Regions from separate parts of the Mesorhizobium sp. DxT genome, predicted to be linked through region 2. Evidence: riboswitches for the same ligand, from Rfam matches in the RefSeq annotation. Region 2 holds a riboswitch; the other holds the start of a gene.
What was found. Region 2 has a riboswitch for S-adenosylmethionine ahead of ACVJNE_RS09615 (O-succinylhomoserine sulfhydrylase). Riboswitches for the same ligand answer to the same signal wherever they lie in the genome.
Positions count from the first base shown of each region.

Region 1: it holds a riboswitch for S-adenosylmethionine, as region 2 does, so the genes downstream of both, metA (homoserine O-acetyltransferase MetA) here and ACVJNE_RS09615 (O-succinylhomoserine sulfhydrylase) in region 2, are expected to answer to the same signal.

Region 1 is NZ_JBZFLJ010000002.1:159,562-163,045, reverse strand. Features, by position in the region: gene ACVJNE_RS04840 (prephenate/arogenate dehydrogenase family protein) at 1-720, opposite strand, end outside; gene hisC (histidinol-phosphate transaminase) at 725-1,828, opposite strand; SAM riboswitch at 1,909-1,986, shown strand; gene metA (homoserine O-acetyltransferase MetA) at 2,042-2,980, shown strand; gene ACVJNE_RS04825 (mechanosensitive ion channel family protein) at 3,001-3,484, opposite strand, start outside.
Region 2 is NZ_JBZFLJ010000004.1:68,346-71,829, reverse strand. Features, by position in the region: tRNA gene ACVJNE_RS09630 (tRNA-Gly) at 158-231, opposite strand; gene ACVJNE_RS09625 (ion transporter) at 385-1,161, shown strand; gene ACVJNE_RS09620 (2'-deoxycytidine 5'-triphosphate deaminase) at 1,168-2,259, opposite strand; SAM riboswitch at 2,336-2,413, shown strand; gene ACVJNE_RS09615 (O-succinylhomoserine sulfhydrylase) at 2,457-3,484, shown strand, end outside.

The DNA of each region.
Region 1 (3,484 bases), on a different contig from region 2:
CACATCGCGCCACATGGTCGGGTCGGATGCCGCCAGTCGCGTGAAGTCGCGGAAGCCGGAGGCCGAATATTTGATGACCTCCGACTTGGTCACCGTTTCCAGATCGTCGGCGGTGCCGACGATGTTGTAGGCGATGATATGCGGCAGGTGCGACACCATCGCCAGCACCATGTCGTGGTGCTGCGGGTCCATCGTGTCGATGTTCGAGCCGCAGCCGCGCCAGAAGGCAGCTAGCCGTTCTACGGCTGTTTCATCGGTGCCTTCCAGAGGCGTCAGGATACACCAGCGGTTTTCGAACAGTTCGGCGAAGCCTGCATCGGGGCCGGACTTTTCCGTGCCCGCGAGCGGGTGGCCGGGAATGAAATGCACGTGTTCCGGCATGCGCGGCTGCATCTGCGCGATTACCGACGCCTTGGTCGAGCCGACATCGGTCACGATGGCGCCCGCCTTCAGCGACGATGCGATGCGTTCGGCGACAGCGCCGGAAGAGCCGACCGGCACCGAGACGATGACGAGGTCGGCGTCAACGACCGCTTCGGCGGGATCGGATACGTATCGATCGCCAAGCCCGAGCTCGGCGGCGCGCGCCAGCGTTTCTTGGCTCCGGGTCGAAATGACGATCTCGCCAGCGAGGTTTTCCTGGCGGATCTTCCGCGCCAGCGACGAGCCGATGAGGCCGATGCCGATCAGTGCGATCCGGTCGAACATGGGGTCGGGCATGGGTTCAGTCTTTCAGGAATTCGGACAGGGCGGCGACAACCCCGCGATTGGCTTCCTCCGTGCCGATCGACATGCGCAGCGCGTTGGGAAAGCCGTAGGCGGCGACACGGCGCAGCAGATAGCCGCGCGCGCTCAGATACTCGTCGGCTGTGGCCGCCGAGTATCGTGCGTCGTCCGGGAAATGGATTAGGATGAAGTTGCCGACGCTGGGCGTGACCTTCAGCCCAAGCTTGCGCAGTTCCTCGCTCGTCCAGTTGCGCCACTCCTCGTTGTGGCCCGCGGAGCGCTCCACATGCGCGCGGTCGAGCATGGCAGCGACACCCGCCTCGATCGCCATGGCGCTGACGTTGAACGGATCGCGCACGCGTTCCAGCACGTCGACGACATGCTGCGGAGCGTAGATCCAGCCGATCCGCGCGCCGCCGAGGCCGTAGACCTTGGAGAAGGTTCGGGTCATGACGACATTGCCGGAACCGGCGACGAGCTCGACGCCTGCCTCGTAGTCGTTGCGGCGCACGAATTCGGCGTAGGCGGCGTCGATGATGAGCAGCACGTCCCTGGGCAGCGCTGCATGCAGCCGGCGTATCTCGCCGAAGGGCAGATAGGTGCCGGTCGGGTTATTGGGATTGGCGAGGAACACCGCTTTCGTCTTCGGCGTCACGGCGGCAAGGATTGCGTCGACGTCGGCGCGTTCGTCGGTTTCCCTGGCCACGACCGGGGTGGCGCCGGCCGCGCGGATGTAGATCGGATAGGCGAGGAAGCCGTGCTCGCTGTAGATCGCCTCGTCGCCGTCGCGCAGATAGGTGCGTGCCATCAGGGCGATGGCCTCGTCCGAGCCGTTGAAGGCCATTACATTGGCCGCGTTCAGCCCATGCACGCTGGCGATGGTCTCACGCAGGCGCGTCGACGAACCGTCGGGATAGAGTTCCAGCCGGTCGGCGATCGCGCGCACGGCCTCGACCGCCTTTGGCGAGGGCCCGAGCGGGTTCTCGTTGGCCGACAGCTTGTGAACCTTCGCAACACCTGCCGGCGCATGGCTCTTGCCGGGCACGTAGGCATCGATCTCCATCACGCCGGGGCGCGGTTGCGGGCGAAGCTCGGTGGTCATGGGCGTATTCCAGCTTGAAGGGCCGCCTGCCTCTAGCAAGCTTTGCCGTTGACGCAAAGGGCAGGCAGGCCTAAAAGCAAGGTCAGACCCGTGGTGATTTGGCCGGTCGGCTTGCAGCCACGTTAAACAAGTTGCTAAAGGGCCGTTTGCAACATGTCCGTTGGGACCGGCCGCGAATTCGCCGCCGGTTTTTTTGTTTTTGGAGTGTTTGCAGTGCCGATCAAGATCCCCGACCAGCTTCCCGCCCGCGACGTACTGGTGCGCGAGGGCGTGTCCGTCATGGACGAGCGCTCGGCGCTGCGGCAGGACATCCGGCCGCTGCAGATCGGTCTGCTCAACCTGATGCCCAACAAGATCCGCACGGAGACGCAGATTGCCCGGCTGATAGGCGCGACGCCGCTGCAGGTGGAGCTGACGCTGGTGCGCATCGGCAATCACAAGGCCAAGAACACGTCCGAGGAGCATCTCATCACCTTCTATCAGACATGGGAGGAGGTCCGGTCGCGCAAGTTCGACGGTTTCATCGTCACCGGCGCGCCGATCGAGCTGCTGCCGTTCGAGGAGGTCACCTACTGGGACGAACTGACCAAGATCCTCGACTGGACGACGACCAACGTGCACTCGTCCTTCTTCATCTGCTGGGGCGCCATGGCTGCCGCCTGGCATTTCCACCGCGTGCCCAAATACACGCTGGAAAAGAAGGCGTTCGGCGTTTACCGCCACCGCAACCATGCTCCGGCGTCGCCTTTCCTCACCGGGTTTTCCGACGATTTCGCCATACCGGTCTCCCGCTGGACGGAGGTTCGCAGCGCCGATATCGCGGCCAATACCGGGCTGGAGCTGTTGATGGAGTCGGATGCCACCGGCCCGTGCATGCTTGCCGAGAAGACCGGCAACCGGCTCTATATGTTCAACCACATCGAATACGATTCCACCTCGCTGAAGGAGGAATACGACCGCGATGTCGCGGCCGGCTCGCCGATCGAGGTGCCGCACGAATATTACCCGGGCAACGATCCGGCGCGACCGCCACTCAATCGCTGGCGCTCGCATGCGCATCTGCTCTTCGGCAACTGGATCAACCAGGTCTATCAGACGACGCCGTACGACCTGGCGGAGCTCGGCGGCAGTTCGGAGGCGGTGGTGGCCTGATCACGCAGCCGGCCGTTGCTTCAGCCGGCCGGCTTCCTGCGCCGCTGCGATCGCGGCTTGCTTTCAGGGATCGGCGTCTTGAAGACGATCTCGCGGTGCGGGTAGGGGATCGCGATGCCGGCCTCCTGAAAGGCATCCCACAGCGCCAGCAGCACCTTGCCCCGCACGTTCGTCAATCCCTGCTGCGGGTCCTTGATCCAGAAGCGCAGAACGAAGTCGAGCGAGGAATCGCCGAACTCGGTCAGCCAGCAGACGGGCGTCCGGCTGGCCTCGACACGCGACACGGTCATTGCGGCCTTGATCGCCAGTTCGGAAACCTGATGCGGGTTGGCGTCGTAGGAAACGCCGAACTTCACGTCGAGCCGCACCAGCTCGTCCGAGAACGACCAGTTGATCACCTGCTGTGTGATGAAATCCTCATTGGGGATCAGGTATTCCCGGCCGTCGCGGGTAACGATGGAGACGAAACGTGCGCGCAGATCGCGGATCCAGCCGAAGGTGTCG
Region 2 (3,484 bases):
AGTAGCCCGCCGAACCCCGCGCAAAGCCCTATATTGCCGGCGCTTTTCACCCGAACCCGGTTATTTCCGGATATAGCCGTTTCCTGCCAAGTGAAGTTGCACGTTACACCAGAATCTGAAAACCGCCGCCTCGGTCGAGGCGGCGGTTTTCAGATTTTGGAGCGGGTGAAGGGAATCGAACCCTCGTCGTAAGCTTGGGAAGCTTCTGCTCTACCATTGAGCTACACCCGCGACACGCGCATTAGATCGCGGGCGGCGGCCTGCCTGTCAAGCGGCATGTTCGACGTGTCGCAAAAGCGCAGTTGAAGCGGCCGGGGCGCGGCTCTATTGAAGGCGCTGGCGCGGCCCTTGCCGCGTCGCTTCAATCTCGCCGGAGAGACAGAATTGAACGCCCTCAGGACGCTCATCGAATCGCGCTGCTTCGAAGCGGTCATCACCGCCCTCATCATCGTCAACGCTATCACGCTGGGGCTTGAGACGTCTTCCACGGTCATGGAGCGTTTCGGCGGCCTGCTGATGGCGCTCGACGTTGCCGTGCTCGCCGTATTCGTCATCGAACTCGTCGCGCGTTTCGTCGTTTATCGCACCGACTTCTTCCGCGACCCGTGGCGCGTGTTCGACCTGATCGTCGTGGCAATCGCGCTGATCCCGTCCACCGGCAATCTGTCGGTGCTGCGTGCGCTGCGCATCCTGCGCGTGCTGCGCCTCGTCAGTGTCGTGCCGTCGCTTCGCAGGGTGGTCGGAGGATTGATCGCGGCGCTGCCAGGCATGGGCTCGATCGTTCTCCTGCTCGGGCTCGTCTTCTACGTCTTCTCGGTGATGGCGACGAAGCTGTTTGCCGCAACTTTTCCCGAATGGTTCGGCTCCATCGGCGAGTCCGCCTATTCCCTGTTCCAGATCATGACGCTGGAAAGCTGGTCCATGGGCATCGTGCGGCCCGTGATGGACGTGCACCCTTATGCCTGGGTCTTCTTCATCCCGTTCATTGTGCTGACCTCGTTTGCCGTGCTCAACCTGTTCATCGGTATCATCGTCTCGGCGATGCAGGAGGAGCACGAAAGCACTGCCTCCGAAGAGCGTTCGGCCATGCAGCACGAGCAGGAGACGATCCTGGCCGAAATACGCGCCCTTCGCGAGGAAGTGCGCTCGCTGAAATCGTAGGTCCGGTCAGTCGGCGCGGAAGTGCTTGGAGAGCTTCAGGCCCTGGGCCTGATAGTTCGACTTCAGGTCGACGCCATAGAGCCTGTCGGGGCGCGACAGCATGTGTTCGTAGACCAGCCGGCCGACGATCTGGCCGTGCTCGAGGATGAAGGGGACTTCGTGGCTGCGAACCTCGAGCACCGCGCGGCTGCCGGTGCCACCCGCCGCCGAATGGCCGAAGCCGGGATCGAAGAAACCCGCATAGTGAACGCGGAACTCGCCCACCAGTGGATCGAACGGCGTCATCTCGGCCGCATGATCCGGCGGCACGTGGACTGCCTCGCGTGACACGAGGATATAGAACTCGTCCGGATCGAGGATCAGCTCGTTGCGCCCTCGCGCAAATAGCGGCTCCCAGAAATCGTGAAGGTCCTGTGCGGCGCGCTTGTCGACGTCGACAACCGCTGTGTGATGCTTGCCGCGATAGCCGATGAGCCCGTCTGCATCGCCGCGCAGGTCGATCGACAGGGCGATACCGCCGCCGGAAATGTTTGGCTCTTCCGCCGCCACGAGCGTCTCGCGGACATGCAGCCCCTGCAGCTCGGCTTCCGACAGAAGCGCCAGCCCCTTGCGGAAGCGTATCTGCGACAGGCGCGATCCGGCGCGGACCACGATCGGGAATGTGCGAGGGCTCACCTCGATGAAAAGCAGGCCGTTATAGCCAGCCGGTATCTTGTCGAATTCCTGGCCGTAATCGGCCATGACGCGGGTGAAGATGTCGAGCCGGCCAGTCGAGCTTTTGGGGTTTGCGGAAGCGGAAACGTCCGCCGGCAGCGCAAGGCTCTCCTGCAGCGGCACGATGTAGACGCAGCCGGTTTCCAGCACCGCGCCGGCCGTCAGGTCGATCTCGTGCAGCTTGAGCCGCTCGAGCTTTTCGGCCACGGTGCTCGCCGGCCCCGGCAGGAAGCTCGCGCGCACGCGATAGGCCTTGGCGCCCAGCCGCAGGTCGAGGCTCGCAGGCTGAATCTGGTCGGCATCGAGCGGCCCGGCGGATAACAGCGCGCGGGCGTCGAACAGCGCCGCGATGTCGCGATCCGGTAGAATGCCTGTGCTGCGCAATGCCGCGTCCCCGTTCCAGTGCGGCGAGGTTTAATGAGCCAGCCGATTGACGCAAGTCCGCCATGGGCGTAAAGGGCGTTTATCCCGTGGTGATTTGCCGGTCGGCTTGCAGCCACGTTAAACAAGTCGCTAAAAGGGACCGAGAGGAAACCGGCATGCGACTTCGCGGCCGGTTTTTTTGTGTCTGGGGTTTGACGATGACGACTGAAACGAAGCGCAACTGGAAGCCGGCGACCGCGCTGGTGCATGGCGGAACCACGAGATCCGCGTTCGGCGAAACGTCCGAAGCGCTCTATCTGACCCAGGGCTTCGTCTATGACAGTGCCGAGGCCGCCGAGGCGCGTTTCAAGGGCGAGGAGCCAGGCTTCATCTATTCGCGCTATGCGAACCCCACCGTCGACATGTTCGAGAAGCGCATGTGCGAGCTGGAAGGAGCGGAGGACGCGCGCGCGACGGCATCCGGCATGGCCGCAGTGTCGGCAGCGCTCCTGTGCAGCGTCAAGGCTGGCGACCACGTGGTCGCGGCGCGCGCTCTTTTCGGTTCCTGCCGCTGGGTAGTCGAGAAGCTTATGCCGCAATACGGCGTCGAGACAACACTGGTCGATGGCCGCAACCTCGCCGAATGGGAACAGGCTATCCGGCCCAATACCAAGCTCTTCTTCCTCGAAAGCCCGACCAACCCAACGCTGGAAGTGGTTGACATTGCCGCCGTTGCGAAGCTCGCCAACCATGCCGGCGCACGGCTGGTCGTCGACAATGTGTTTGCCACGCCGCTGCAGCAGAAGCCGCTGGAACTCGGCGCGCACGTCGTCGTCTATTCGGCCACCAAACATATTGACGGCCAGGGCCGCTGCCTCGGCGGCATCATCCTTTCCGACAAGAAGTGGATCGACGAGAACCTGCACGACTATTTCCGTCACACCGGGCCGTCGCTGTCGCCTTTCAACGCCTGGACGCTGCTCAAGGGACTTGAAACGCTGCCGCTGCGGGTCAAGCAGCAGACCGAGACGGCGGCACGCATCGCCGGCCACCTTGCCTGTCATCCGGCGATCGAGCGGGTGATCTATCCCGGGCGCAACGACCACCCGCAGGCCGACATCATCGCGCGGCAGATGACGGGTGGATCGACGCTGGTGTGCTTCGACGTCAAGGGCGGCAAGCAGCAGGCGTTTTCGTTCCTCAACGCGCTGGACATCGTCAAGATCTCCAACAACCTCGGTGACGC